DNA from 3 places in the Stenotrophomonas sp. PS02297 genome. Region 3 is predicted to be linked to each of the others. Evidence: riboswitches for the same ligand, from Rfam matches in the RefSeq annotation. Region 3 holds a riboswitch; each other region holds the start of a gene.
What was found. A riboswitch is a leader RNA that binds a small molecule or an ion and turns the genes downstream of it on or off. The one in region 3 is predicted to bind cobalamin.
Positions count from the first base shown of each region.

Region 1 (9,502 bases), on a different contig from region 3:
CGGTGACCTCGTCCTTCTGCCAGTCGGCACCGGCGGTCAGCTGCTGGCCCTCGGCGAACAGGACGTCGCCCTGCACGCTGGCGGTGTCGCGGCGCGTGTCGAAGGTGGAAACGAACGTGCGCTTGCCGGCGTCGGCGAAGTAGCTGTCGGCCTGGTCGTTGTTGCGGCCGACCTGCGCGGACAGGCGGAACGCCTCGCCGGGCGTCCACAGCAGCTTGCCGCCATACACCTGCTGGTGGTTTTCGGCCTCGTTGCCGCTGTAGATGCTGCCGTCGTATTCGTTGCGGCTGCTGGCATCGAGCACGTGGCCTTCCACGCTCAGGGTTTCGGCCAGCGCATAACCGCCGCGCAGGTTGAGCGATGCGTTGCGGTAGCCGTCGCGATCGGGTTCGTCGACGTAGCAGCCCTGGAACAGCGCGGCCGAGCCGTTGCAGGCGTTGATGCCGTCGGTCTTCTGCCAGGCGCCCTGCGCCGAAACCCAGCCGCGTTCGCCACGGTTGCTGAAGCCGGCGCTGGCCTGGCGCAGGTTGTGGCTGCCGGCGGTCAGCGCCAGGTTCTGCTGCAGCCCCTTGCCCGCGCTGCGGGTGAAGATCTGGATCACGCCGCCGATCGCCTCGGAGCCGTACAGGCTCGAACGCGGCCCGCGCACGATCTCGACGCGCTCGATCTGGTCGATGGGCAGGTCCTGCAGCGCCGGCATGCCGCTGGTGGCCGCGCCGATGCGCACGCCGTCGACCAGCACCAGCACCTGGTTGGAGGCGGTGCCGCGCATGAACAGCGAGGTGAGCTTGCCGGCGCCGCCCTGGTTGGCGAAATCCAGGCCGGCGCGGCCGCGCAGCAGGTCCAGCACCGAGCCGGCCTGGCTGCGGTCGATCTGCTCGCGGTCGATCACCTGCACCGGCACCACGCTGTCGGCGATGGACACCGGCGTGCGGGTGGCGGTGACGATCACGTCGTCCAGTTCGGTGGGCGCCTGCTCGGCGGCGGCGATGCCCGGCAGCGCGAGCGCCAGGGCGAGGGAAAGGGTGTGGTACGGCAGTTTCATGGGAACTCCTGGACCCGCGCGCTCCCGCGCGGACGGACGGTGGGGGCTGCCAGGAGAAGGGGACGACGGAGCGCGCGCACGGCGTCACTGCCGCCGCCATGCCCTCCGCATCGCAACCAGTCGGCTTCCGGGCCGGTCTCCGGGCTCGCAGGCGAAGCGCGTCGGCGCTTCCGTCCAGGCGCCTTCCCGTGCGATCGATGCACAGTGGCGGTATGCCTGTCCTTGTCCTGCTTACCGTTGCGGGGGCAGCGCCGGAATGGCGCGGCCAGGGGCATCCCTGGCGTGCGCGGCACCGGCTTCCCGTTTCAACCGGCCGGAGCGAGCCCGGCCAGTCACCCGAAAGTGCGCGCATTCTATGCCATCGCCCGCGTCGCCGCCCGGCGCAGCCGGTGGCGGGTGGGCAGCGCCGGATTGGCGCCCTGTGCGGCACATCGTGGAAGCGGCCCGCGCCCTACAATGCGCGATTGCAATGCAGTATCGGAACACACGTGACAGAAGCATGGTTCACCCGGCCCTGCCCGGCGCCTTCGCAGGCGCACCGGCAGCATGCCATCGCCCGCCAGCGGCAACTGACCAAACCGGAAGGCGCGCTGGGGCGCCTGGAAACCCTCGCCATCGAGCTGGCTGCGCTGCAGGGACGCGAGCAGCCGCAGGCCGCGCGGGTGCCGGTGCTGGTGTTCGCCGGCGACCATGGCGTCGCCGTGCAGGGCGTATCGGCGTATCCGGCGGAAGTGACGGTGCAGATGCTGCGCAACTTCGCCGCAGGTGGTGCCGCCATCGCCGTGCTGTCGCGCGAACTGGGGTTGCCGCTGCATGTCTGGGACGTGGGCAGCCTGGCCGACGCGCCGCTCGCCGGCGTGACCTGCGACAAGCCGCGCCGTGGCACCGACGATTTCAGCGCCGGTCCGGCGATGGCGCCGGCCGACCTCGATGCGGTTTTCGACGCCGGCCGGCGCGCGGTCGAAGCCGCTTGCGGCGACGGCGCGGACCTGCTGCTGCTCGGCGAGATGGGCATCGGCAACACCACCTCGGCCAGCGCGCTGGCGGCGGTACTCGGGCCATTGCCCCTGGCGGACCTGGTGGGTGCGGGCACCGGCCTGGATGCGGCGCGCATCGCTCACAAGCAGGCCGTGACCGCACGCGCATTGGCCCTGCACGGCGAAGCGATCGCCGCCGCTGCCGACCCCGGCCGCGAAGCCCTGCGCCGCGTCGGCGGATTGGAGATCGCCGCGCTGGCCGCGGCCATGATCGCCGTCGCCCAGCGCGGCGTTCCGGTGCTGGTGGATGGTTTCATCGTCTCGGCCGCGGCGCTGGCCGCGGTGCGCATCAACCCCTCGCTGCGGCCATGGCTGCTGTTCTCGCATCGTTCCGCCGAGCGCGGGCATGCGCGGGTACTGGCGGCCCTGCAGGCCGACCCCCTGCTGCAGTTGGACCTGCGCCTGGGCGAAGGTTCCGGTGCCGCGCTGGCGCTGCCGCTGCTGCGCCTGGCCTGCGCGCTGCACAACGGCATGGCGACCTTCGCCGAGGCCGCCATCGCCGGGCAGAGCGCCGCGCCATGATCCTGGACCTGATGCGCCATGCCTCCACCGGCCGCCAGGGCCATCTGGATGGCCGCACCGATCCGCCGCTGCTCGACGGGGCCATGGATGCGCTGCTGCGCTGCCATGGCGATGGCCAATGGAGCCGGGTGATCGCCTCGCCGCGGCGCCGTGCGCTGGATACCGCCACCGCGCTGGTCGCCGGCCGCGACCTGTTCTGCGAGATCCACCCGGACTGGGCCGAACTGGATTTCGGCGACTGGGATGGCTGCCATTACGACGAGATCCCGGCCGAGCTGCTGGCTGGACTCTACGACGCGCCGCACGCGGTGGTGCCGCCCAACGGCGAGAGCTGGCGGCAGTTCGAGGCGCGCATCGATGCGCAGCTGCGGCGGCTGCTCGACGAGGACGAGGACGAGGACGAAGACGAGGGCGCCGGACCGGTGCTCGTGGTCAGCCATGCCGGCGTACTGCGGCTGGCGGTGTCGCGCGTGTGCGGCATGCCGCTGGCCGCGTTGTGGGCGATGCGCATCGACTACGGCACCCGCGTGCGCCTGCGCGTGGAGCGCGGCGGGGATGGCCAGCTGTGGGGCGAGCTGCTGGAGCTGTGCCAGCCGTGAGCGTGCGCCGCCTGATCCTGGCGATCCAGTTCCTGACCCGGCTGCCGACGCCGCAGGTCAGGGATTTCCGCGACGACGACCTGAGCCGCGCGGCGGTGTACTACCCCTTGGTGGGCGCGATCATCGGCGTGCTGCTGGCTGCGCCGCTGTACCTGCTTGGCGACCGGCCGTGGCTGGCCGGCGTGCTCACCCTGCTGCTGTGGGTGTGGGCGACCGGCGCGCTGCACCTGGACGGGCTGGGCGACGTGGCCGATGCCTTCGGCGCCGCGCACCGCGATCCGCAGCGCTTCCTCGAGGTGCTCAAGGACCCGCACATGGGCGTGTTCGGCGTGGTCACGCTGGTGATGCAGCTGCTGCTCAAGTTCGTGCTGCTGACCGAGCTCGCCGCCAGCCCGCTGTGGTTCGGCATCGTACTGGTGCCTGCGTGGGCGCGCTGGGGCACGCTGTGGTGGAGCCGCCTGCTGCCGTCGCTGCATGGCGCGGGCATGGCCGAGCGCTTTTCCTGGCAGCTGAGCCTGCGCTCGATGTGGCTGTGGGCGCTGCTGCTGGCGGCGGTCACCGCTTTCGTCGCCTGGCCGCTGCTGCTCGCGCTGGGGCTGGTGCCGCTGGTCGCGGCATATTGGCGGCGCCGGTTGGGCGGCATTTCCGGCGATTGTCTCGGCGCCAGCGTCGAGGTCACCGAAAGCCTGCTGCTGCTGGCGCTGGTGCTGCTGGGCGGCGTCGCACTGCCCTTGCCGTAGCTGCCGGGCTTGCCCGGCAGGCAGGGGGATTCAATCCTCGCCGAAGCGGATTTCGCCGACCTCGTCGCCGCTGTCGTGATCGCCCGCGTCGGGCGACTGCATGTGAGTCTCGCGCACCGGCCCGGCCATCTGCCCGGCGCGCGCGGTCGGCAGCCCGCCTGCAGCGACTTCGTACTCGGCGACCAACTGCTGGCGCCGCGCCTCCGGCACCTCCTGCCAATGGCAGCCGACCAGCGCGCCTTCCAGCGAATAGAGCAGGTTGAGGCTGGGCTTGAAGCCGGCGCGGCGCACCTTGACGAAGGCGCCGACCGCGCCGACCGCGGCCAGGTCCTCGGCACTGCGCAGCCCGACCTGGCGCAGCCACGCCGCACTCTTCGGGCCGATGTTGCGCAGCTTCAACGCGCTCATGCCAGCGCCTCGACGAAGACCCGGGCGATGGCTTCCAGCCCCGCCTGGTCGTCGGCATCGAAGCGCGAGGTGACGGGGCTGTCCAGGTCGAACACACCCACCAGCGCGCCGTCATGGACCAGCGGCACCACCAGTTCCGAGCGCGAGGCCGAGTCGCAGGCGATGTGGCCCGGGAAGGCATCCACGTCTTCCACGCGCTGGGTCTGGCGGGTGCTGGCCGCCGCACCGCACACGCCCTTGTGCAGCGGAATGCGCACGCAGGCCGGCAGGCCCTGGAACGGGCCGACCACCAGTTCGGTGCCGTCGAAGAAGTAGAAACCCACCCAGTTGAGCTGCGGCAGCGCGTGATACACCAGCGCCGACAGGTTGGCGGCGTTGGCGATGCGGTCGGTTTCGCCATGGACGAGCGCGCGGGCCTGGGCCAGCAGCTGGGCGTACTGTTCCGGCTTGCTGCCGGTGAGCGTGGTGGAACTGAACATCAGCAGAGTCTAACCGCTGCCCGAGCGCGATTGTTTCCGCGGGGCCCGGCTGCCGGCCTGTGTGCAGCGAGGGAGCGCAGGGCGTGGATCCCGGGATCGTGCGTCGATGACATCGCAGGATGCCGAGGCCATGGCCGGATCCACGGGCGCGGGAGGGCCCGGTGCTCCGTAGTGCCGGGCAGCGCCCGGCGGGGCTTTGCCGGGAGAGCTCCAGCGGGGCGTTGCTCCGCTCTACAACAGGGCGGGCATGTTTTTCAGGTGGTCGGCGAGGAGCCAGAAGGCCGCACGGAGCGGTTCTGGACATCGCTTGTCGATTGCTGGACGGGGTGCGAGGAAGGGCGGAACAAAAAAGACCCGGCAACGGGAGAGAGATCGTTGCCGGGTCCGGACAGGGCGCGGGGGAGGGGGTTCCGCGCGCTGTTGAGCGGGTAGGTCAGCTGGCCTTGGCGCGTGGGCGCCTGGCGGTTCTGCCCTGGAGCGGTTGCTGCGCCAGTTCGGCCAGCGCCTGCCCGGTCTTCAGGCCCAGGCCGGCGATTTCCTGCCCGGCCGAAGCCAGCCGCTGCAGGTTCTCCTGCGCCACCTGCAGGCCCTTGGGCAGCAGCGACGGCAGGTCCGCCTGCGGGCCGGGATGCGCCAGTTCGCCGAGAAAGCCGGCGGTGGCGGTGGCATTGCGCTCGAAGGTGCGCAACTGCACGCCGACCGCGCTTTCCGCGTTCTCAAGTGCCAGCCGGTTGGCGCGATTGGCCAGTGCCGCGAACTGCCGTGTGTAGTCGCTGAAACCGTCGTCGAACCGGGCGGCCATGGCCGTGCTCCGTCATTTGTTGCGGCGCAGCATATCGTCCAGCGTGGCGGTGCGGAAGCCCGGCGCCTGCGGTTGCCGGGGATCGTTCAGGTCAGGTGCCGCGGTAGCGGCAGCCGGAGGTGCAGGTCTCGTGCACGGTCACCGCGCTCAATTGCGGCAACCCCGGCTTGAGCCGGTCCCAGATCCATATCGCCAGGCGCTCGCTGGTCGGGTTTTCCAGCCCGGCGATGTCGTTGAGATAGTGATGGTCGAGCTGCTCATAGAGCGGCTGGAAGGCCGCCTTGATGTCGCCGAAATCCATCACCCAGCCTGACTCGGCGCCCGGTTCGCCGCTCACTTGCAGGCGCACGCGGAACGAGTGGCCATGCAGGCGCGCGCACTTGTGGCCTGGCGGGACGTTGGGCAGCCGATGGGCGGCCTCGAGGGTGAAATCTTTGAAGATGTCCATGGCGGCGATTGTACTGGCGGGGACGGGAAATCCCTTTGTGGCCGAGCACGCCGCTCATCGATGATGAAGGAAGGCGGCTTTGGTGCCTGGTCATGCGCGCATGCGCAGACGCGATTGCGCCTGATCCACCGGGCACTGCGATCGTGGCTGTACCGCACCGCCGCGGCGTGTGGTCGGCGCGACCGGGCCGTGAGCCAACGTTCGATCCGGCCGCGGTCCTGGTTGCCGGGACAGGCGCCACGATGCACGGGTATCGAATGCCGCGTTTCAGAGCAAAAAGGGGCCTTGCGCTGATGCCTTCGCGGACGTGTGGCAGTGCGCGTGGCCTGTACGTAGGCGTGTATCGGCAGCCCGCAACCCGGTTCAGCCATGGATTGCGCGAGATGCGCACGGCAGGGGCGGCGGACGCGGGTACCGGCATCGGAGCGGAGTTGGCAACAGGTGTTTGGCAAGAATTCCTATTTGCAAATGATTCTCAATAAAATAGAATGGTGAAGCCGGGGTGAATGTGCCCCGTTCATCGGGACCTGTTCATGAGAATCCATTCGTTGGCCCTGCTGCTGGCGGCGACCGCCCTGCCGGCGGCGGCACCGGCACACACCCCCTTCCTCGCCCCCGCCAGTTTCGACGCCCGCGAGGGCAGTACGGTCAGCCTCGACGCGGCTTTCGCCGAAGCTTTCTTCGTGCCTGAAGCCGCGTTCGACGACAGCGAGTTCGTGGTGACCGATCCAACCGGCAGGACCCGCGCGCTGGAAACGGTGCAACGCCTGCGTACCCGCACGGTGGCGGAGCAGCGGCTGGATGCGGGCAAGGGCACCTATCGTTTCAGTACCGGACCGCGGCTCGGCGCGCTGTTCCGCACCTGGGAGATCGGCGGCAAGCGGGAAAGCAGCCGCGACCCGGCGACGAGGATCCCGGCGGGCGCCAAGGTGATCTCCAACTTCCAGTCATTGACGCTGGCCGAAGCCTACGTGAGCGTCGGTGCGCCCGATCGTGCCGCCTTGGCGCCGCGCGGCAAGGGGCTGGAGTTCGTTCCGGTCACCCATCCGAGCGACCTGTATGTCGGCGAGGACTTCGAATTCGTCGTGCAGTACGACGGCAGGCCGTTGCCCGCGCAGAAGATCGAAGTGACCGAGGCGGTGTGGACGTCCGACCGCAAGCCGGCGCTGGAAACCGTGGAGAGCGATGCCGCCGGCCACGTGCGGCTGAAGTTGGCGCAGGCCGGCACCTTCCTCGCACTGGCCCGCCATCGCAGCCCCGCGCCGGCAGGAGCCCCGGTGCCCGAGTACAGCAACAGCTACACGCTCACCTTCCATGTACTGACGCCGTGAGGCGTCGTCGTTTCCCGGAGACACCCATGCGCAAGTTCCTTTCCGTCGCCCCGCTGCTGCTGGCGATCCCCTTCGTTTCCCATGCCCAGGCGCAGCGTCCGGCAACACCTGGCCCGGTGCTCGCGCCGTCCGTGGCTGCTTTCCTGGAGCAGTTCGATGAGGCCGGCACCGGCAGCGTCAGCCGGGAGCAGTTCCTCGCGTTCCGCCAGCAGCGCTATGCGCAGACCGACGAGAACCGGGATGGCGCGGTCGATGAGGACGAATACGTCAACGAATACCTGGCCCGCCTGGACGCCCGGCTGGAGAAGGCGCGCGCCGGCCATGTCGCGCAGACCCGCACCCGCTTCGACGCGCTCGATGCCGACAAGGATGGCAGGGTGAGCCGCGCCGAGTTCGATGCGGCCGGCGAGCGGACCTGGAGCGGCTACCAGAAGCTGCTGGCCGAGGGCGAGCCCAGGCGTGCAGCGTCGCCGCGCGTCAGCGACCCGCTGCGCATGCCGACCTCGCACAGCCTGGCTGGCATGCTGGAGATCTACGACCGCGATGGCGATGGCCGCATCGACCGTGCCGAGTTCGAACAGGTGCGGAAGGACATGTTCGCCGCGGCCGATCGCGGCGGCACCGGGCTCCTGGATTTCGCGGACTACCTGGCCGAGTTCGAGGACCGCCTGGACCGCCGCGCCGCCAGCGTGCGCGATGCCGCGGCACAGCAGGCACGCGTGCGCTTCAAGGCACTGGATACCGATCGCGACGGACGCATGACCTTCGCCGAGTACCAGGTTTCGGGCAAGCGCCTGTTCGACCGTGCCGACAGCAATGGCGACGGCGTGGTCGATGCGCGCGATCCCGAGCCGGCGCCTGCCGCGCCCGCGCGCACCGCTCCCTGATCGCGGCCCGCTGTCCATGTCGATCTCCCTGCGCTCGCTGGCCACGCTCGTCCTTGCACTCGCCGGTGGCGGCGTGGCGGCCGCACCGGTGCTGCAGCACTACCAGCACGAGCAGGTGCTGGGCACGTCGCTGCGGATGAGCGTGGCCGGTGTCGGCCCGGCTGAGGCCGAGGCGGCGCATGCGGCGGCGCTGGCGGAAATCGGGCGGCTGGAGGCCGTGTTCAGTACCTGGCGCGAGGACAGCGAACTGTCGCGGTTGAACCGCGCCGGCGCGCCGCTGCCGGTGTCGCCCGAACTGCGCCGGCTGCTCGCGTTGTGCGAGCACTGGCGCGAAGCCAGCGACGGCGCTTTCAGTTGCCGGCTCGGTGGCCCGTTGCAGGCCTGGCGCGAAGCGGCCGCCACCGGCGTCCTGCCGGATCGCGTGCAGCTGCGCCGGCAGGCGCGCGCGCTGGCGCAGCTGCAACCGGAACCGGCCTCGGTGCTGCCGGCGCCATCCCCCGGCCTGCTGCAGTGGCAGGTCGACGGCGTGGCCAAGGGCCACATCCTCGACCTCGCGCTGCAACGTGCGCGCGACGCCGCACCGCAGGCGTCAGGGATCGCGCTGGACATCGGCGGCGACGCTGTCTACTGGGGCGGGCCGGAAGCAGGGCAGGGCTGGCGCGTCGGCGTCGCCGATCCGCTTGCGCCCGCCGACAACGCGGCGCCGCGCGCGACGCTGCAGCTGCGCTCGCTGGCGATCGCCTCCAGCGGCCATCGCAGCCGCGGTTTCAAGGTGGGGCGCCGCCAGTACAGCCACCTGCTCGACCCGATGGAAGGCTGGCCCCTGGCCTATCCGCCGTCGGCCACCGTAGTGGCGCCGGATGCGGCCACCGCCGATGCATTGGCCACGGCCCTGAGCGTGATGCCGATCCGTGACGGCCTGGCCTGGGTGGAGCAGCTGCCCGGCGTGGAAGCACTGGTCGTCAGCGACCGTGGCGTGAGCTTCGCCAGCAGCGGTTGGCATCGCCTGTTGTCCGTGGAGATGGGCGGAGCAGTGGCGGCATGGCCGCGACCGCTGCGCATCGACTACGAGATCCCGCCGCAGGACACGGCCCGTTACCGCGCGCCCTACCTGGCGCTGTGGATCGCGCGGCCCGACGGCAGCCCCGTGCGGCAGCTGCTGGTGCTGGGCGACCGCTCGCGCTACCTGCAGGAACTGCCGCAA
Region 1 is NZ_JASCOS010000079.1:2,990-12,491, reverse strand. Features, by position in the region: gene btuB (TonB-dependent vitamin B12 receptor) at 1-1,045, opposite strand, end outside; cobalamin riboswitch at 1,158-1,400, opposite strand; gene cobT (nicotinate-nucleotide--dimethylbenzimidazole phosphoribosyltransferase) at 1,534-2,604, shown strand; gene QMX80_RS13750 (histidine phosphatase family protein) at 2,601-3,203, shown strand; gene cobS (adenosylcobinamide-GDP ribazoletransferase) at 3,200-3,943, shown strand; partial or broken gene QMX80_RS13740 (TfoX/Sxy family protein) at 4,103-4,351, opposite strand; gene QMX80_RS13735 (GAF domain-containing protein) at 4,348-4,830, opposite strand; gene QMX80_RS13730 (phasin family protein) at 5,264-5,632, opposite strand; gene queD (6-carboxytetrahydropterin synthase QueD) at 5,724-6,080, opposite strand; gene QMX80_RS13720 (DUF4198 domain-containing protein) at 6,614-7,411, shown strand; gene QMX80_RS13715 (EF-hand domain-containing protein) at 7,438-8,298, shown strand; gene QMX80_RS13710 (DUF2271 domain-containing protein) at 8,315-9,502, shown strand, end outside.
Region 1: another riboswitch for cobalamin. It lies ahead of btuB (TonB-dependent vitamin B12 receptor); the one in region 3 lies ahead of QMX80_RS04490 (5-methyltetrahydropteroyltriglutamate--homocysteine S-methyltransferase).

Region 2 (9,502 bases), on a different contig from region 3:
GGATGTTGGGGTTGTAGAAGAAGATCGTGTAGTCGATGCCCGATTCCACGAACGCTTCCATCAGCTCGCCCGAGCATGGCGCGCAGCAGGAATGCAGCAGCAGCTTGTCGCCGCCGCCGGGAAGCACCAATTTCTCGCGGGTGGCGTTCATGCGTTTTTCGCCACCAGCTTGACCACGCTGGAGAAATCCAGCCCACCGTTGCCTTGCCGGCTGTTCATCGCGTACAGGTTGCGCGCCAGCTCGCCCAGCGGGATCGACGCGCCCGTGCCCATCGCCGCCTCGGCGGCCAGTCCGAGGTCCTTGAGCATCAGGTCGTTGCCGAAGCCGCCGCTGTAGCCGCGCGAGGCAGGTGCGTTCTCCAGCACGCCGGGCCATGGGTTGCAGACCTCGGTGGCCCAGCTGCGGCTGGTGCTGACCGCCATCATCTGCGACAGCGCCCTGGCGTCCAGCCCGTGCGCCACACCCAGCGCGATGGCCTCGCCGGTGGCCGCCATGATCACGCCCAGCGCCATGTTGTTGCACAGCTTGGCGACCTGTCCCGCACCGGCGTCGCCCATGTGGAAGATGTTCTTGCCCATCGCCGACAGCACGGGATGCGCGCGTTCGAGCGCCTCGGCGCTGCCGCCGACGATGAAGTTCAGGGTGCCGACCGCCGCGCCGGCGGTGCCGCCGGAGACCGGCGCGTCGATCATGGCCAGGCCGTGCGCGGCGGCGGCCTCGGCGACCTTGCGCGCGGAAGCCGGGGCAATGGTGCTGCAGTCGATGACCAGCGCGCCGGCGGGAATCGCCGCCAGCAGGCCGGCGTCGCCGAGGTACAGCCCTTCGACGTGGCGGCTGGCCGGCAGCATCGAGATTACGATCTCGGCGTCAACCACCGCCTCGATGGCGCCGGACGCCGCGCTGGCGCCGGCAGCGACGGCGGCATCCACCGCGGCAGGCGCAAGGTCGAACACGCGCAGCACGTGGCCGGCCTTGAGCAGGTTGGCGGCCATCGGCCCGCCCATGTTGCCGAGACCGATGAAGGCGATGCGGGACATAAGGGGTTCTCCGTCAGCGGCCGAGGTCGGCCAGTGGATGGGCGTCGGCCGGCCACGGCGCGGCGAAGAACGCCTGCGCCCAGCCTGCCGTGGCGGCGGCCAGCGTCGCCGGCTGCCAGCGTGGGGTGCGGTCCTTGTCGATCAGCAGGGCGCGGATGCCCTCGGCGAAATCGCCGTGCGCGGCGCAGTGCAGGGCGACGACGCATTCGAGGCGGAACACCGCCGCCAGCGATAGCGTGGCGGCGCGCTGCTGCAGCTCGTAACCCAGCCGCGCCGAGCCGGGCGATCCTGCGGCCAGCGTGGCCTGCGCGTTGTGCAGCCACGGGTCTTCGCCGGCATCGATTGCGGCGATGGCGTCGACGATGGCTTCCAGCGCGCCGTGAGCGCAGGCGGCGGCGATGGTCTGCGCATGGCGCTGCAACGGTCCAGGCGCGGACGGCTGCGCGAAGCGGGCGAGCAGGACCTCGAGCTGCGCGCATGCGCCGTCGAGCGTCCACGCTTCGGCGGCCAGCGTGTCGAACACCTCGGCGCGCCGCGCCTCCGGCACGAACACGTCGGCCATGCCGGCGTGGATGGCATCGCCGGCATCCAGCGGCGCGCCGGTCAGGGCCAGGAACAGGCCGGCGCGCTGCGGCACGCGATGCAGCAGCCAGCTACCGCCCACGTCCGGAAACAGGCCGACGGTGATTTCCGGGAAGGCCAGCTTCGAGCGCTCGCTGACCACGCGATGGCTGGCTCCCGACATCAGGCCGATGCCGCCGCCCATCACGATGCCATGGCCCCAGCACAGCACCGGCTTGGGATAGGTATGGATGCGGTGGTCGAGGCGGTATTCGGTCGCGAAGAAGGCTTCGGCGTGCGGGTTGCCGCGGGGGTCGGCAAAGGCATCGCCTTCCCAGCGATCGCGCTGCTGGTGCTCGCGCATGCCGCGGTACAGGCCGTGCAGGTCACCGCCTGCGCAGAAGGCTTTTTCGCCCGCGCCCTGCAGGACGACCAGTGCGATGCCGTCGTCGCCGGCCCATTGCACCAGCTGCGCGTCCAGCAGTCGCACCATTTCCAGGGACAGGCCGTTGAGCGTCTTCGGCGCGTTCAGGGTGGCGATGCCGAGGCGCATGCCGTTGCCGGTGGGGCGCTCCTCGAACAGCACGCACGGTTCGGAAGCCGGTGCCTCGGCGGTGGCGTTCATGCGTTCTTCCATTGCGGGGCGCGCTTGTCGAGGAAAGCGTTGACGCCTTCGGCCTGGTCGGCGCGATCGAACAGGTCGACGAAGGCCTCGCGCTCGGATACCAGCGCGGTGGCGTGGTGTTGCGTGCGGGTGGCCTGCACCAGGCGCTTGCACGCGGCCACGCTGCTGGGGCTCTGTTTCCCGGCCTGCTTCGCCCAGGCCAGCGCACGCGCCTTCGCTTCGCCCCTGGGAGTCACGTCCTCCACCAGTCCGATCCGCAGGGCGGTGGCGGCGTCGATGCGCTCGCCCAGCAGGATCATCCGCTTGGCCCAGCCCTCGCCGACCAGGCGCGGCAGGTTCTGGGTGCCGCCGGCGCAGGGCAGCAGGCCGACCGTGGCTTCGGGCAGCGCCATCTGCGCCTGTTCCTCGGCGATGCGCAGGTCGCAGGCCAGCGCGCATTCCAGCCCGCCGCCCATCGCGTAGCCATTGATCGCGGCGATCGACACGCCGCGGAACGCGGCCAGCGTCTCGAACGCCTCGCCGAAGCGGCGCGCGGCCTCGCGTGCCAGCGCCTTGTCGCCGTCGGCGAACTGCTTGAGGTCCGCCCCGGCGGAGAAGAACTTTTCGCCTTCGCCGGTGACGACCAGCGCGTAGATGTCGCGGTCCTCGTCCAGCGCCTTGACCAGGTCGCGCAGCGCCGCCAGGCTGTGCACCGTCCAGGTATTGGCCGGCGGGTTGTACTGGGTGACGACGGCGGTGTGGCCGTCGATCTCCAGTTTCAATCCCGCCCATTCGCGGCTGCGGTAGTGCTTGATGACGTCGGTGCTCATCGCAATTCCTCTTCGGTGTCCAGCAGGTGGCGCGCAACGATCACGCGCATGATTTCGTTGGTGCCTTCCAGGATCTGATGCACGCGGCAGTCGCGCAGCAGGCGTTCGATGGGGTATTCGCGGATGTAGCCGTAGCCGCCATGCAGTTGCAGGGCGTCGTTGCAGATCGCAAAGCCGGCATCGGTGGCGAAGCGCTTGGCCATCGCGCACCAGACGGTGGCATCGCGGGTATGCGCATCGAGCTTGCTTGCCGCCGTATGCACCATCTGCCGCGCGGCGACCAGCTGCGTCGCCATGTCGGCCAGCTTGAACTGCAGCGCCTGGAACTCGGCGAGCCGCTTGCCGAACTGGCGGCGCTCGCCCAGGTAGCGGCGCGCGGCGTCCAGTGCGCCCTGCGCCGCACCCAGCGAGCAGGCGGCGATGTTGAGGCGGCCGCCGTCCAGCCCTTTCATCGCGATCCTGAAGCCTTCGCCTTCCTCACCCAGGAGGTTGGCCGCCGGAACGCGCACGTTCTCGAACGTGATGCCGCGCGTGGGCTGGCTGTTCCAGCCGAGTTTTTCTTCCTTGCGCCCGTAGGCGATGCCGGGGGAATCGGCGGGCACCGCGAAGGCGCTGATGCCGCGCGCGCCTTCGCCGCCAGTACGCGCCATCACCACCAGCATGTCGGTCGCGCCGGCGCCGGAGATGAAGGCCTTGCTGCCATCCAGCACGTAGTCGTCGCCGTCGCGCACGGCACGGGTCTTCAGCGAGGCCGCGTCGGAGCCGGCGCCCGGTTCGGTCAGGCAGTACGAAGCCAGCTTCGCGCCGCTCGCCAGTGCCGCGCCCCAGATGCCGCGCAGGGCAGGGCGAGCGTGTGCGGTCAGCATCCACGTCGCCATGTTGTGGATGCTGATGTAGGCAGCGGTGGACGGATCGACCGTTGCCAGTTCCTCGAACACGATGGCCGCGTCCAGCCGGGTCAGCCCGCTGCCGCCGGCGGCTTCGTCCGTGTAAAGCCCACAGAAGCCCAATTCGCCGGCCTTGGCGATGGCTTCGCGCGGGAAGAGGCCATCGGCATCCCAGCGTGCCGCGTGCGGGGCCAGCTCGGCCAGCGCGAAATCGCGCGCGGCCTCGCGGAATGCGAGCTGCTCTTCGCCCAGTCCGGGCGGCCGTGCGGCGTGCAGGTTCATGACGGCGGCCATCACTTCAGGTTGATCGTGGTGTTGACGCCGTGGCCGGCGGTCTCGTCGTCGAACCAGCGCGCCGTCACCGTCTTGGTCTGGGTGTAGAAGGTGACGACCTGCTTGCCGTAGGGGCCGAGGTCGCCGAGCTTGGACGCGCGCGAGCCGGTGAACGAGAACATCGGCAGCGGCACCGGGATGGGTAGGTTGATGCCGACCTGGCCGACGTCGATCTCCTCCTGGAACCTGCGCGCCGCCGCACCGCTCTGGGTGAACACGGCGGTGCCGTTGCCGTTGGGGTTGGCATTGACCAGCGCGATGGCGTCGTCCAGCGTGTCCGCCTCGAGGATCACCAGCACCGGGCCGAAGATTTCCTCGTCGTAGATGCGCATGCCGGGTTTCACGCTGGAGAAGATCGTCGGGCCGACGAAGTTGCCATTCTCGTAACCGCTCACGTTCGGCTTGCGGCCGTCGAGTTCGAGCGTTGCGCCCTGTTCGATGCCGGAGGCGATCAGCGCCTCGATGCGCTCGCGCGCGGCGCAGGAAATCACCGGGCCGACGTCGGTACCGGGTTCGGTGCCGGCGTTGACCTTCAGCGTCCTGACCTTGGTGACGAGCCCGGGAATCCAGCTGCGCGCCTCGCCCACCAGCACCACCGTCGAGGCCGCCATGCAGCGCTGGCCGGCCGCGCCGAACGCGGCGCCGGCCAGCGCGTTGAGGGTCTGCTCCTTGTTGGCGTCGGGCAGGATGACCGCGTGGTTCTTCGCGCCCATCATGCACTGCACGCGCTTGCCGGCCAGCGAGGCGCGGTTGTAGACGTGGGTGCCGACCCTGGTCGAGCCGACGAACGACACCGCCTTGATGTCCGGGTGGTCGCAGATCGCGTTGACCACGTCCTCGCCGCCGTGGACGACGTTGAGCACGCCCTTCGGCAGGCCGGCTTCCAGCGCCAGTTCCACCAGCCGCATCGTCACCATCGGGTCCTGCTCCGACGGCTTGAGCACGAAGGTATTGCCGGTGGCGATCGCCATCGGGAACATCCACAGCGGGATCATCGCCGGGAAGTTGAACGGGGTGATGCCGGCGCACACGCCCAGCGGCTGCAGCAGGGTGTAGGTGTCCACGCCAGTGGCGACGTTGTTGGCCAGCTCTCCCAGTTGCAGGTTGCCGATGGCGGCGGCGTGCTCGACCACTTCCAGGCCGCGGAACACGTCGCCCTCGGCATCGGGCAGGGTCTTGCCCTGCTCGGCGGTGAGGATGGCGGCCAGCTCACCCATGTGCTCGCGGATCAGCTGCTGGTACTTCAGGAAGATGCGCGCGCGGGTGCCGATGGGCGTCCTGCGCCAGCGCTTGAAGGCCTCCTTCGCCGCGGCGACGGCGGCATCGACCTCGCCGGCGGTGGCGAATGGCACCCGCGCCAGCACGTCCTGCGTCGCCGGGTTGACCACGTCGCGCCACTGCGTGCTGCCGGACTCGACGAACTCGCCATCGATCAGCAGCTTGACCGTCGCGGCGCTGGCCGCAACACGATGCATCTCATTCATTTGCCTGTCTCCGAATCGCACACCCGCGAAGGAAGGCGGGGTGGAGGACAGGACAAGATGACGGGCGCGCAAGGCGGCTCCATCAGCTCGCCGAGTCGCCCACCGCAACGCCCGAGAGGGATGCCTTTCCAGACATCCCGCACAGGCCGGTCTCCGGGCTTGCGAGCGATGCGTCGCGCATCAATCCGACACCTTCCCGCGCTGCGCGCAGTGGTCGTCCGTCGGGCTTTCTCGCCTACCGTTGCGGGGGCAGCGCCGGCATCGGACCGGCTTCCCGTTTCACCCTGCGCAACGTGACGGCGGCAGGACACCTGTGATGCGGCGGAGTGTAGGAGTTGGTCTCAAATGAAAGCAAGTTGCGGTGCGCAACGGGTTAGCGATTTTCTCTCTGTCATATAGAGCCCAGTGACAGTTAAGGAATGCGTGACTAGTCATTCAGGGCTTGAGATGCGTGCAGGGGGAGGAGATTAGGGATGTTTATCGGGGGTGGAAGGCATCTCCGTTGCCGACTAAAAGTATCGTGATATCCTCTCATCCGACATCCGTCGCCATGATTTGCTCATAATCATGTTCGCTATTCGAGCGAGGACGTGCTCTTTCAAGAAAATCTAGCGATTTTAGTCGCGTTATTTGAGCAAGATATGCGAGGAAAAATAGATGGATCAAGCGCTAATGGCTCTGATTCGCAAGGATTCAGAGGCTAGGTTTCAGAAATTTAAAATAGACCATGAGGTCTTCATTGTGGCTTTTAATCACAAGCCTCTCCTTTCCCTTGGTCTCAAGAGAGGGCGGGATATGGATGAGGCTTTTGCAACGACGGTAAAAAAAATGCGATCTGACCGAGATATCTTCTCGGATGTAAACTACCTAAAGGGGAGGCTTCCCTTGACCAATCCCGATTTCGGGAAAATCTTTTGGTATCTTGTGCTGGCGCTAACCATGAAGGGCCAAGCAAAGAGGGAGGCAATTGAACAAAATGTACGGCAAAGCCTTGAGGCTCTATTTGAGCCGTTCGGACTCGAGTTTGCGGTTGCATCAACCCTGATCGATCCGGATATCGTGGATGTACACATCGCACGTTACGAGATGCCGCACTGGGTTCGGACTCCCGCATCCGCACCGGCGAGTGACCGACCTAAGACACGGCGCAAGTCCCGTCAGCCGTCAGATTTCCCTAAAGAGCTCGACTTCACAACAAGCTCAATGAAAGTGGTGACTTTCCTTGAGAAGCTCTCCAAAGGGGCAAATCTCATCTGTAACCCCCTGTCCATCGCGGACTTCACTCTAGAAAGTAACCGCCACTATAAATACTGGCGGACAGAATGGCTTGGCATAAAGGCCTATCTCAGTTGGCTGGGGTACTCCGACGAAGACACCATTGAACTCGGATTCGAAATCGACCGTCTGGATGCTCGAGTTCGCCGGGAGAACAAGCCAGATATTCTGATCGAAGTCACACAGGCTCTACCAAAAAACGCTCACCTTGTAAGGCACGCGATAGTCAGGCACGGAAGGCTACCTCCTGACTTTAGGCTGCGGACCCTCCATCAAAAGGGAGTCGATGCCTTCCCCGACCCAATAATCAACGCTATCGCCGACAAGCATGAGAAGGTCTATCCGATAGGAACGACTCTTTTGGTGACCGTTCTAGGTGAATATACAGGCGAAGACGATGCGGTTATTAATGCCTGGATAGAAGAGGTGCGGTTGCGCATCCAGATCGGCAAGTTCTCCGCCATCTATCTAGTTGAAATTGCCCGCTCCCGGATCTTCAAAATATTCTAGGCAGTTTTTCTAATTAGTCTTTAGAACGCCGGAATCCTTCCGATTCGTCGACGTGAGCGCAGGACGACGGGACGATCAGGAAGATTTATCGGGGGTAAGGAGGGGGGGGCTCGCAACACCACGCGGCCATCGACACGCCGCATCCAACACTAGGCTGCAGCTAGATCCTGATCGAGTATGCCTGGAAGCGACCGAGCCGCTGGATCCTGATAGAAGTGCATGCAAGGCCTGGAGGCCTCGCGTAATCGTGATCGGTGATGCTAAACGCTGCCGTGCTTGGTTCGAGTGAGGCGTGCCGCAGGCACAGCGGTGGCAGCAACGCTTTTCCCATAATGGCTGCGACTTAGCTAAGATGACTGAGTAAATAACGGAATATATGCACAGGGGCAGGGGCAATGAAAATCGTGAACTGCGGTCGCGGCGTCCACCAACGCGAAGTTGACGGGCTCGAGAAGTTGCGCGGGCTTCCCGATAGTTGGGTCGCGTTCACCAACTTGGATCTCGCGCTTCCGGGCAAGGGGCTGCGGGAGATCGACCTGATCATGGTGCTCGATGATCGTGTGTTGCTGGTAGACCTCAAGGACTGGAGGGGCCCGATCAGCAGTCGCGATGCTAGTTGGTTCAACGGCACTAAGGACTGTGGAAGATCGCCAGTACAGAAACTGGGCGAGCACACGCGCGCAGTATCAACCTTACTGAAAGCGTTCTTGACGGAACAAACTCGGAAGGAAGGTCTGACGGCGAAGCTGCCTGTCCCCTTGGTGGACGCTTCCGTGGTGCTGACCCGCACCGCCGACCGCACCGGCATTGCCGCTGTTGAGAGTGCCCGGGTATTCGCAATCGACCAGTTCATGAAGATGCTGCGCAACCCTAAGGAGCGTGACGAGCAGCTGGGCAAGGTTGCAGTTCGCGGCGAAGACTTCACGAAGCCAGAGTGGATCAATCGCTTCAGGCGCTTCTTCAACGCCGCCAACGAGAACTTCCGAGCCGCTTCGCGTCGTTACAGCACGTTCCGTGCCGAGAGCGATAGTCCGACATTCGCGCATCCTGGCGAGCTTTTCTATGAGTTCGACGTAGCAGAGGAAGGCGTTCCCAATTCCTCTGGATTTTTGCGTCGCTGGGACTTCAGCAAGGCCGAGCCCCGCTTTCAGACCGAGGAAGGCCGAGCACTGATTGCCGGACGTGAGAAGGAAGTAATCGCTTGGCTTGACGACCGCAGCGCGATATGTGGCCAGGCAATCCTCAAGCAGCGTGCCGAGGATCAGGAACGTGGCACACAGTACTGGGAGGTGTACGAGCGCCGGAGGCGCATGAGGCGTCTATCGGACTTTTGTGACATCGAATTGTCGCGCCTGACCGTGCAAGAGCGCTTGGAGTTGGTGCGACAAGTATTAGCTGCCGCCAAGACGATGCATGACCTTGAAGCCGCACACTTGGATATCGGGCCTCACAGCATCTGGCTTGAGACGCCGACGACTGCAAAGCTTTCGCACCTGATGGCGGCGTCGTATCCGCAAGTCAAAACACTGGGACAGATTCGCTACCAGTTCCTCTCCAGCGCGAGCTCGCCTGAGGAGGTTCTGGGCATTCCCGTGATCGCCCGGCGCAAAGATGTCTACTCATTGGCGTGTGCAGCGCACATGCTGGTGTTCGGAGCTGCTCCCGAGGGGGAGCCCGCCGAATGGGATCCTGTGGTGGACGAGGACGGCAACTATTCGCATCTTCACCCTTGGTTTTCCCGTGCTCTCGACGTCGATGCCACCGCGCGCTTCGCCCACGCGGCGGACATGCTGGAGGCATTCAACGCTGCATTGGCCTCGCTGCCCGATCGACAAAGCACAGTCGAGGGTCTCGAGCACTTTCGCCAGTTTAAGTCGCAGTTGCAGCTTATCCGCAGGTTCCCGATGGAAGAGATGCTTGCGGAGGACGACCGGGTCGACATTTGGCGCTCAAGTGTCGACGGCCAGAGCATAGTGGTGA
Region 2 is NZ_JASCOS010000010.1:47,964-57,465, forward strand. Features, by position in the region: gene QMX80_RS04355 (epoxyqueuosine reductase QueH) at 1-151, opposite strand, end outside; gene mmsB (3-hydroxyisobutyrate dehydrogenase) at 148-1,038, opposite strand; gene QMX80_RS04365 (enoyl-CoA hydratase/isomerase family protein) at 1,052-2,236, opposite strand; gene QMX80_RS04370 (enoyl-CoA hydratase) at 2,221-3,033, opposite strand; gene QMX80_RS04375 (acyl-CoA dehydrogenase family protein) at 3,030-4,202, opposite strand; gene QMX80_RS04380 (CoA-acylating methylmalonate-semialdehyde dehydrogenase) at 4,214-5,728, opposite strand; cobalamin riboswitch at 5,864-6,067, opposite strand; gene QMX80_RS04385 (hypothetical protein) at 6,395-7,522, shown strand; gene QMX80_RS04390 (AAA domain-containing protein) at 7,918-9,502, shown strand, end outside.
Region 2: another riboswitch for cobalamin. It lies ahead of QMX80_RS04380 (CoA-acylating methylmalonate-semialdehyde dehydrogenase); the one in region 3 lies ahead of QMX80_RS04490 (5-methyltetrahydropteroyltriglutamate--homocysteine S-methyltransferase).

Region 3 (9,502 bases):
TGCCGCGACGGGCTGCGCCGCTGCGGGAGCCGTCGCGGCCACGGGCTTGCCGGCATCCGCCCGCGCATCGACCTGCACGGCTAGCGGCGTTGCAGCCGTTGCGGGCGGCGATTCCGGCACTGCCGCGGCCGACGTTTCCACCGCCTCGACGGGAACCAGTTCCAGCGTGGCCACACCGGCCTCGAGTGCCTCGGGCGCCATCGCCGGCGCCGCGCGCGGCGTCATCCACCACAACGCGACGCCGAGGTTGAGGATGGCCAGTGCGACGATGAGGAAGCGAATCAGCATGGGGCGATCCTAGCCTCCCGGCGCCCGCTGGTGCACGGCCCAGCGCGCCAGGCCATCCAGCACCAGGGCCGGCCGGTACTGCGCATCCGGCAGCAGCGGCAACAGCGGGGCCGCGCCGCCGCCGTGCATCACCAGCACCGGCGCGGCGCCGAGCAGGTCGGCGCCATGGCGCAGGCTGCGTTCGACCAGCGCCACCGCCGCGCCGTCGCATCCCGACGCCAGCGCGTCGGCGGTGTCGTTGGCGAATTCCGCATAGTCGCCGCCGCGTGCCGGCAGCTGCATGGCACGCGCGTGCAGGGCCTCGCGCATGACCGTGGGCGAGGCGCCGATGCGCCCGCCCAGATGCCGGCCATCCGCGTCCATCAGGTCGATGGTCAGCGCCGTGCCCACCCCGGCCACCAGTACCGGCTGTTGCGCGGCGGCCGCGGCGAGCAGGGCCAGGAAGCGGTCGACACCGAATTTTTCCGGGCGCGCATAGGCGATGGTGACGCCCGCGCATGCCGGCAGGGTCCGCGCCACCTGCACGCGCGCGAAACGGGCATGCAGCAGCTCCATCACCGTCGCGGTCAGGGCCGGCGCGGCGACGCTGGCCACCCAGGCCGTATCGCCGCGCGGCAGGGCATCCAGCGCGGTCGCGGTCATGGCCTCGGCGCCATGCGTCCATGCCTGCACGCTGCCGGCGGTGGCGCCTTCGAGCGGCGCGAACTTGAAACGCGAATTGCCCAGGTCGAACAGCCAGTCGCTCATTGCGCCCTCACGCTGACTTCGCCGGCATGGAAATGGCGTTCGCCGCCATCGATGGAAACACGCAATGCGCCGTCCTCGGCCAGGCCAAGCGCGGAGCCCTCATGCACGGTACCGGCCTCTTCCACGCGCACCGGCCGTCCGGCCAGCACGTCCATCGCCGCGTACCGTGGCAGGAACGGCGCCAGACCCCGCCGTTCGAACTGGTCCAGCGCCGGCAACAGATGCGCCAGCAGCGCCGCGACCACCCGGTTGCGGGATACCGGTGTGCCGGCCAGCGTGTCCAGGTCGATCCAGGGCTGGGTGATATCGTCGGCGATGCTGGCGGGCATGCGCACGTTCAGGCCAAGCCCGATCACCGCACGCGCCGGCCCGGCGAACTCGCCCCCGCCTTCCACCAGCAGGCCGCCCAGCTTGCGGCCGTCGACCAGCACGTCGTTGGGCCATTTCAGCCCCGCATCCGCGAAGCCAAGGGTATGCAGCGCCTCGCCCACCGCCACGCCCGCCGCCAGGCTCAGCCCGCCCATGCGCGACAGGCCGCCGGCAAAGGCCCGGGACACGGACAGATAGATGTTGGCGGCCAGCGGCGAGGCCCACTGCCGGCCGCGGCGACCGCGGCCCCCGGTCTGGCGCTCGGCCAGCAGTACCTCGACGCCGCGCAAAGGCGCGCTGCGCCGCAGCAATTCGCTGTTGGTCGACCCCACCGTCCAGCCGATTTCCAGCACCGCAAGCGAAGCCGCCACATCGGGCGCGAGCTGCCCCAGGATGCGGGTGCGGTCCAGCAGTTCCAGCGGCTGGGCCAGGCGGTAACCGTCGCCGGCACGGCCCTCGATGGCCACGCCTGCCGCCCGCAACCCCTGGATCCGCTTCCAGATGGCAGCCCGGGTCTGGCCTAGTCCACGGGCCAGGGCGTCGCCGGAAAAGGCGCCCTCGCCCAGCTTGGCCAGCAATTCACGGTCGTCCACGACGGATCTTCTGATCGCAACAGATCGGCCGATTATGCGTGAAGGCGCCCGGGCCGCCCATGGGGCTTTCCAATCCGGCCGGAAAAGCAGGCTAGAATCGGGAGCTCAACCGCCCCCGGATGTCGACGATGCGCCGTACCGCCCATTGCCTGATCCTGCTGCTGGCCCCCGTGGCCGGGCATGCCGCGGAGGCTATCGACACCCCGGCCCGCAATGGCTGCACCTATGCGCCGGGCGAAGTGGAACGCGTGGCGGTTCCCGCCGCGTCGGTGAACCTGGCCAACGCCGCTCCCCCGTCCCAGCCCAAGCACGCCATACCGGCGCCGCAGCAGGCCGGCGGCGGCGGCGACGAGGAGATCATCCCGCGGCTGCGCGCACCGAAGTGGCACCGGCTCCTGCCCGGTATGTTCCGCTGATCCAGTCGTTGCTGCGCCGCTGGCGGCGCAAACCCCCTCCCGTGGAAGAAGCGCTCTGGCAGGACACCTGCCAGGCATGCCCGTGGCTGCAAGCCCTGGACGCCGACCGCCAGGAGCGGCTGCGCGGGCTGGCGGCGCATTTCCTGCAACGCAAGACCATCACCCCGGTGGCCGGGCTGGAACTGGATGAAGGCCAGCGCCTGCTGCTGGCCGCGCTGTGCTGCCTGCCGCTGCTGGAATTCGGGCAGGAAGGCCTGCAGGGCTGGTCCGAACTGGTGGTTTATCCGGATGCGTTCCGGGTGCGCCGCAACCACATGGACGCGGCCGGCGTACTGCACGAATGGGACGACGAGCTGATCGGCGAGGCCTGGGACAGCGGTCCGCTGCTGCTGTCGTGGGCCGACGTGCAGGCCGACATCGCCGACCCGTGGTCCGGGTTCTGCGTGGCCGTGCACGAAATGGCGCACAAGATCGATGTACTGGACGGCGCGCTCGACGGCACGCCGCCGCTGCCGCGCGACTGGCAACGGCAATGGGCCCGCGATTTCCAGCGCAGCTACGACGCCTTCTGCGCGCAGGTGGACGCCGGCCGCGACACCGCGATCGATCCCTACGCGGCCGAAGCGCCGGAGGAGTTCTTCGCCGTTACCACCGAATACCACTTCTCCGCCCCGCAGCTGCTGGAACGGGAAATGCCGGAGGTGGCCGGACACCTGCGCCGTTTCTACGGGCCTTCGCCGTTCGCCGCGCTGCCGCCAGAACGCCGGTAGGAGCGGCTTCAGTCGCGAACGGCGGCATTCCCGGCAGAACCCATTGGCGGCTGAAGCCGCTCCTGCGGGCGGCCGGCCGGTCGCCGGATCACAACCCCGGCGGCAAGGTCACTTCAAAACGCGCGCCGCCCAGTTCGGGCGACCGCTTGACCTGCAGTTCGCCGCGATAGTCCTTGATCAGGTCCTGCACGATCGACAGGCCGATGCCATGGCCCTGCACGCGCTCGTCGCCGCGCACGCCGCGCTGCAGGACCTTGGCGATGTTCTCCTCGGCGATGCCGGGGCCGTCGTCGTCCACCGCCAGCACCAGGCCGGCGCGTCGCCCCGGTGCGCAGGGAATCGAGCGCGCGGTCAGCAGCACGCGGCGCCTGGCCCACTTGAAGGCGTTTTCCAGCAGGTTGCCCATCAGCTCCTGCAGGTCGCCCGGCTCGCCGTAGAAGTTGACGCCCGGCTCCAGCTCGAACTCGCACAGCACGCCCTTGCTGGCGTAGATCTTCTCCAGCCCCGGCACGATGTCCTCGGCGGTGGCCTCGATCGGCACCGGCGCGGAGAACAGCTTGTGCCCGGACGAAGCCGCGCGCGCCAGCTGGTAGGACACCAGGTTGTTCATGCGCTGCAGCTGCACGTCCAGTTCCTCGCGCAGCGCGCTGTCGCCGGCGCCGCTGTCCAGCTGCGTGCGCAGCACCGCGATCGGCGTCTTCAGGCTGTGCGCGAGATCGGCCAGGGTATTGCGCTGGCGTTCGAGGTTCTCGCGCTCGCTCTCGATGAAGGCGTTGATGCTGTCGGTCAGCGGTTCCAGCTCGCGCGGGTGCATCTCGCTCATGCGCTCGCGCTCGCCGCGCTGCACGCGGGTCAGTTCGTTGATCACGCGCTTGAGCGGGCGCAGGCTCCACTGCAGCACCAGAGTCTGCAGCAGCAGCAGGATCAGGCCGGTCACGCCCAGCCAGAACCACACCGCGCTGCGGAACACGCGCAGCTGCTTGCCCAGCGCGCGCGAGTCCTCGAGCACGTAGATGGTGTAGGGGAATTCGGTCTCGGGCGTGCCGTCGCCGCCCCATACCAGGCCCATGCCGTAGCGGTAGACCTCGCCGGGCGTCCCGTCGATCTGGGTGATCGGCAGCGGGCCTTCGAAGGTTTCCTCGCGCGGCTCGAGCATGCGCGCGCTGACGTCGGGCAGGATCGGCCCCTCGGCGGACATGGAGTTGCCGGAATGGCCCGGCATCACCACCTGCAGGTACAGGCCGCTGCCGGGCACGTCGAAGCGCGGATCCGGCGGTTGTTCGCGGATGTAGAGCGAGCGGTCGCGGGTGAAGTCGATGCCGGCCGCGTAGGAGGTGGCGTAGTTCTTCAGCCGCTCGGAGAGATTGGCGCGGGCGGTGCCGGCGAAGGCCGCGTCCAGCGCGTAGCCGGCCAGCGCGAGGAAGGCCACCAGGCCCACCGAGGCGGCCAGCAGCTGGCGCGCCTGCAACGAACGCGGCCGCCAGCGCCGGAAAAACCACAGACGGCCGTAGATCATGTCCGTACCGCGCGCGGCGGATCAGCCCTCGTTGCGCGGGATGGCGAAGCGGTAGCCGCGGCCGCGCACGGTTTCGATCGGCTTGAGCTCGCCGTCCGGGTCCAGCTTCTTGCGCAGGCGGCCGATGAACACTTCCAGCACGTTGGAATCGCGGTCGAAGTCCTGCTGGTAGATGTGCTCGGTCAGGTCGGCCTTGGAGACCAGTTCGCCGGCATGCATCATCAGGTACTCGAGCACCTTGTACTCGTAGCTGGTCAGGTCGACATTGCTGCCGGCCACGCTGACCGTCTGCGCGGCCAGGTCCAGCGCGACCGGGCCGCATTCCAGGGTCGGCTTGGACCAGCCGGCGGCGCGGCGCAGCAGCGCGTTGACGCGGGCCAGCAGCTCCTCGACATGGAACGGCTTGACCAGGTAATCGTCGGCGCCCTGCTTCAGGCCCTCGACCTTGTCCTGCCAGCTCGAACGCGCGGTCAGGATCAGCACCGGGAACTTCTTGCCCTCGTCGCGCAGTGCCTTGATCAGCTCCATGCCCGACATCTTGGGCAGGCCCAGATCGATGATGCCGACGTCGAACGGCACCTCGCGGCCCATGTACAGGCCTTCCTCGCCATCCTGCGCAGCGTCGACGGCAAAGCCTTCGCGCTTGAGCCGGGCTGCCAGGGTCTCGCGCAGCGGGGCTTCGTCTTCGACCAGAAGGATACGCATGAACTCTCCCTAGTTGCTTGGCCGGCCATCACCGGCATGTGTGTGCGGATTGCGGGACGACTATCGCTGTTCAGGGGTTATCGCCGCGTGGTGGCTGCTCGACCTGCCGGGGCGCCCGCGGCGCGCGCGGCGGCGGCGGCGCGTCGTCCATGTAACGCACGCGGCCGCGCTCATCCATGTATTTGACGCGGTTGATGTCGCGGCCATCGTAAGGCACCCGCTCGGCGCCCAGGATGCGCCCGCCGGTCTCGCGCTGGACGCGCCGTACCGCATCGGAAAGCGATCCCACGTTGTCCTGCATGCGCGGCCGCGGCACTTCCCGCTCGCCGCGCGCCGGCTCCTGCCGGATGTCCTGCGCCCAGGCTCCCGCCATCGGCGAACCGGCCGCGAAAGCGGCGGCAACGGCGAGGACCAGAATGTGACGCGGAGCCGGAAGCATGGGGTGATCCTATCGAACTGCGACGGTTCGTTCAAAATCCGTGAAAACGGGTCCTCGGCGGGATTCGCGTGACCCTCACGAAATCGAGGCAAATTCTTGATTTTTAGGGGTGAATCCGATCTGAACTCTCCCCGCCCGCGGCCCGCTTCGTTCAGCTACATGAGCAAAATGAATGGGGCCGAGCTCAGGCCGCGTGCGCCGCCTGCTCCCGGGTGACCTGCACGGCCTGCTCGACCAGCGACCAGTCCGCGCCGGGACGATGGGCGCCTTCGCTCAGCACCTTGCGGAAGCCGCGGCCGCCCGGCTGGCCGTGGTACAGCCCGAGCAGATGCCGGGTGATGTGCTTGAGCGCCAGCCCCTCCTGCAGGCGGGCCTCGACATAGGGGCGCATCCGTTCCAGCAGCTCCTCGCGGCTGCGCAGCGGGGCACCGGTCTGCGCCGCTTCCAGCGCATGCAGCACGTAGGGGTCGTGGTAGGCGGCACGGCCAAGCATCACCCCATCGACGTGGGCCATCTGCGCCTGCGCCGCTTCCACCGTGGCCAGGCCGCCGTTGAGCACCACCGGCAGCGCCGGGCGCACGGCCTTGAGCCGGTAAGCCCAGTCGTAGCGCAGTGGCGGGATCTCGCGGTTCTCCTTGGGCGACAGGCCTTTCAGCCAGGCGTTGCGCGCGTGTACGACGACCATCGCCGCGCCGGCCTGTACCTGGCGGTCGACGAAGGCGGCGAAGGCGGCGTAGTCGTCGTCATCGTCCACCCCCAGCCGGCACTTCACCGTGACCGGGATGTCCACCGCCGAAGCCATCGCCGCCACGCACTCGCCCACCAGTTCCGGCTCGCGCATCAGGCAGGCGCCGAAACGGCCGGCCTGCACGCGGTCGGACGGGCAGCCGCAGTTGAGGTTGACCTCGTCGTAGCCCCAGTCGGCGGCGATGCGCGCGGCCTGCGCCAGCAATGCCGGGTCGCTGCCGCCCAGCTGCAGCGCGAGCGGATGCTCGCTGGCGTCGAAACCCAGCAGCCGCCGGCGGTCGCCATGGATCACCGCGTTGGCGTGCACCATCTCGGTATAGAGCCGCGCACCCGGCGCGAGGATGCGGTGGAACACCCGGCAATGGGTGTCCGTCCAGTCCATCATCGGGGCGACGGACAGGCGCAGGGAGGCGGCATGGCGCGAGTCGTGGTTCGGCTGCAAAACGGATTCTTCCGGGCGTGGCATCGGCTTCGCCTGCGGCCGGAGGGCGGCACAGGGATGCCAAGGGTAAACGAAGCGCCTGAACAGGGCCGCTCCCGGGCCGGTGCAGGCGGGCAGGCGTGGCGAGGCACGCGGCGCCGTGGCAGGCGAAAATAGGCCCATGAACGCCTATGTCCTGCTCGCCTGCGCCATCGTCCTGGAAGTCATCGCCACCTCCCTGCTCAAGGCCTCCGACGGCATGAGCCGGCTGTGGCCGACACTGGGCTCGCTGGCCGGCTACGGCCTGTGCTTCTGGCTGCTGTCGATGGTGATGAAGTCGGTCCCCACCGGCATCGCCTATGCGATCTGGTCCGGAGTGGGCATCGTGCTGATCTCGCTGATAGGCCTGGTCGTGTTCAGGCAGAAACTGGATCTGCCGGCCCTGCTCGGCATCGCCCTGATCTGCGCCGGCGTGGTGGTCATCAACGTGTTCTCGCGCGCGACCGTGCACTGAGCCGCGGCATCCCCCTTCGCCTTCCGGATCCATGCCGCGGCGCGGCTTGACCGCCGCTGCGCACCTGCCTGTCGTGAGCGCGCCGATTTCACCCGTCTCTTTATTCGAATAAAGGAATGGAATTAAACGGTAGTCCGGTGAAGCGCGCCCGCAAGGCCCGCCACTCCGGAGCTGCCCCGCAGCGGTGAATGGAAACGACCGCCGTCACCGGGCACTGGGCCCAACGCCCGGGAAGCGACGGCCACCAGGCGGACGCAGCCGCGTCCATGTCCATCAGCCCGAATACCGGCCTGGGCTGGAGGCGCGTCGCCTCCTGTTTCGACCTGGCGTCTCCGCGGGGAGGCGGCCGGAACCGTCCGCGCATCCAGATCGACGAACCGGCGTTGCGCGAGGGCCTGCCGTTGCGCAAGGCGCAGCGGCGGCCGTATCGGGCGTGGGCGGCGGAGGCCTTCCGCATCGCCGCCAGCGGCGTGGCCGACGCCACCCGGATCCATACCTACATGCGCTACGCGCAGTTCAACGACATCATAGATTCGGCGGCGGCGCTGGGTGCGGACGTGATCCCGATCGAGACCTCGCGCTCGCGCATGGAGCTGCTCGATGCGTTCGCGCGCTTCGACTCTCCCAACCAGGCCGGGCCAGGCATGTACGACATCCATTCCCCGCGCATACCCGAGCGCACCGAGAGGGTCGAGCTGCTGCGCAGGGTCGCCGGGGTACTGCCGGCGGAAAAGCCGTGGGTGAACCCGGACTGCGGCCTGAAGACCCGCGCCGCGCTGGAGGCGATGCTGGAAGCGGCGCAGGTGCTGCGCGGTGAACTCTCCGCGGCCTGATGGACGCCACGGAGGCCCGGCGCCGGGCCCCCGCGGTCAGCCGACGGCCAGCCCCGGCAGTTCCACCGACACCACGCCTTCGACGCGGCCCAGCTGCTCGGCCTTGGCCAGCATCTGTTCGCGCGGCAGCGGCGGGTCGCAGTCGATGTCGACGATGTCGTTGTCCTGCTCGCGCGGGCGCAGGGTGATACGCTTCACCGGCAGGCCGGCGTCGCTGGCCGCCGTTTCGACCCGGGCCAGCGGCGTGCCCAGCGCCACGCGCAGGCGCAGCCGGCCGCTGCGCGCGCGGCGGCGCAGATAGCGCTGCTCCAGCGGCTTGAGCAGCGCCAGGATCGCCCACAGCAGCGCCGTGGCCATGATCGCCGCCGCGTACAGGCCGGAGCCCGCGGCCAGGCCGACCGAGGCCACCGCCCACAACCCCGCCGCCGTGGTCAGGCCACGGATCACCTGCTCGCGCTGCAGGAACAGGATGGTGCCGGCGCCGAGGAAGCCGACGCCGCTGACCACCTGCGCGGCGATGCGCGAGGGATCAAGCTGGACGTTGGGATGCCCCAGCACGTCGAAGAAGCCGAACGCGGACACGATGATCGCCAACGCGGAACCCACGCACACGAGCATGTGCGTACGCAGGCCCGCCGCCCACTCCAGGCGCCCGCGGTTGATGCCGATCACCGCGCCGAGCAGGGCCGCCAGCAGCAGCCGCAGGCCGAGTTCCCACCACTGGATCATTGCCGCCTCCCCATCGCTTGCCGTTGCCGCAGTGTAGGCCGTCGCGCGCGCCGTGCCGCATCGCGTCGTGAACGCTCCGGACCGGCACCGGACGGCGCGGCGTTACACTCCAGGGCTCCCCGCACCGGAACCTGCGATGTACGGCAATGACACAGCCCTGCTGGTGATCGACCTGCAACCCGATTTCATGCCCGGCGGCGCGCTGCCCTGCCACCAGGGCGATGCCATCGTGCCGGGCATCGCCGCGCTGCTGGCGCAGCGCCGCTACGCCACCGTCGTTGCCACGCAGGACTGGCACCCGGCCGACCATGCCTCGTTCGCCAGCCGGCACGCGGGTCGCAGGCCGTTCGAATCGATCGAACTGCATGGCCATGCGCAGACGCTGTGGCCGGACCATTGCGTGCAGGGCAGCGCG
Region 3 is NZ_JASCOS010000011.1:3,998-13,499, forward strand. Features, by position in the region: gene QMX80_RS04440 (SPOR domain-containing protein) at 1-288, opposite strand, end outside; gene QMX80_RS04445 (type III pantothenate kinase) at 298-1,035, opposite strand; gene birA (bifunctional biotin--[acetyl-CoA-carboxylase] ligase/biotin operon repressor BirA) at 1,032-1,997, opposite strand; gene QMX80_RS04455 (hypothetical protein) at 2,126-2,413, shown strand; gene QMX80_RS04460 (M90 family metallopeptidase) at 2,380-3,183, shown strand; gene QMX80_RS04465 (ATP-binding protein) at 3,272-4,696, opposite strand; gene QMX80_RS04470 (response regulator transcription factor) at 4,721-5,404, opposite strand; gene QMX80_RS04475 (hypothetical protein) at 5,475-5,843, opposite strand; gene dusA (tRNA dihydrouridine(20/20a) synthase DusA) at 6,028-7,032, opposite strand; gene QMX80_RS04485 (SMR family transporter) at 7,193-7,525, shown strand; cobalamin riboswitch at 7,607-7,834, shown strand; partial or broken gene QMX80_RS04490 (5-methyltetrahydropteroyltriglutamate--homocysteine S-methyltransferase) at 7,888-8,358, shown strand; gene QMX80_RS04495 (MgtC/SapB family protein) at 8,395-9,087, opposite strand; gene pncA (bifunctional nicotinamidase/pyrazinamidase) at 9,224-9,502, shown strand, end outside.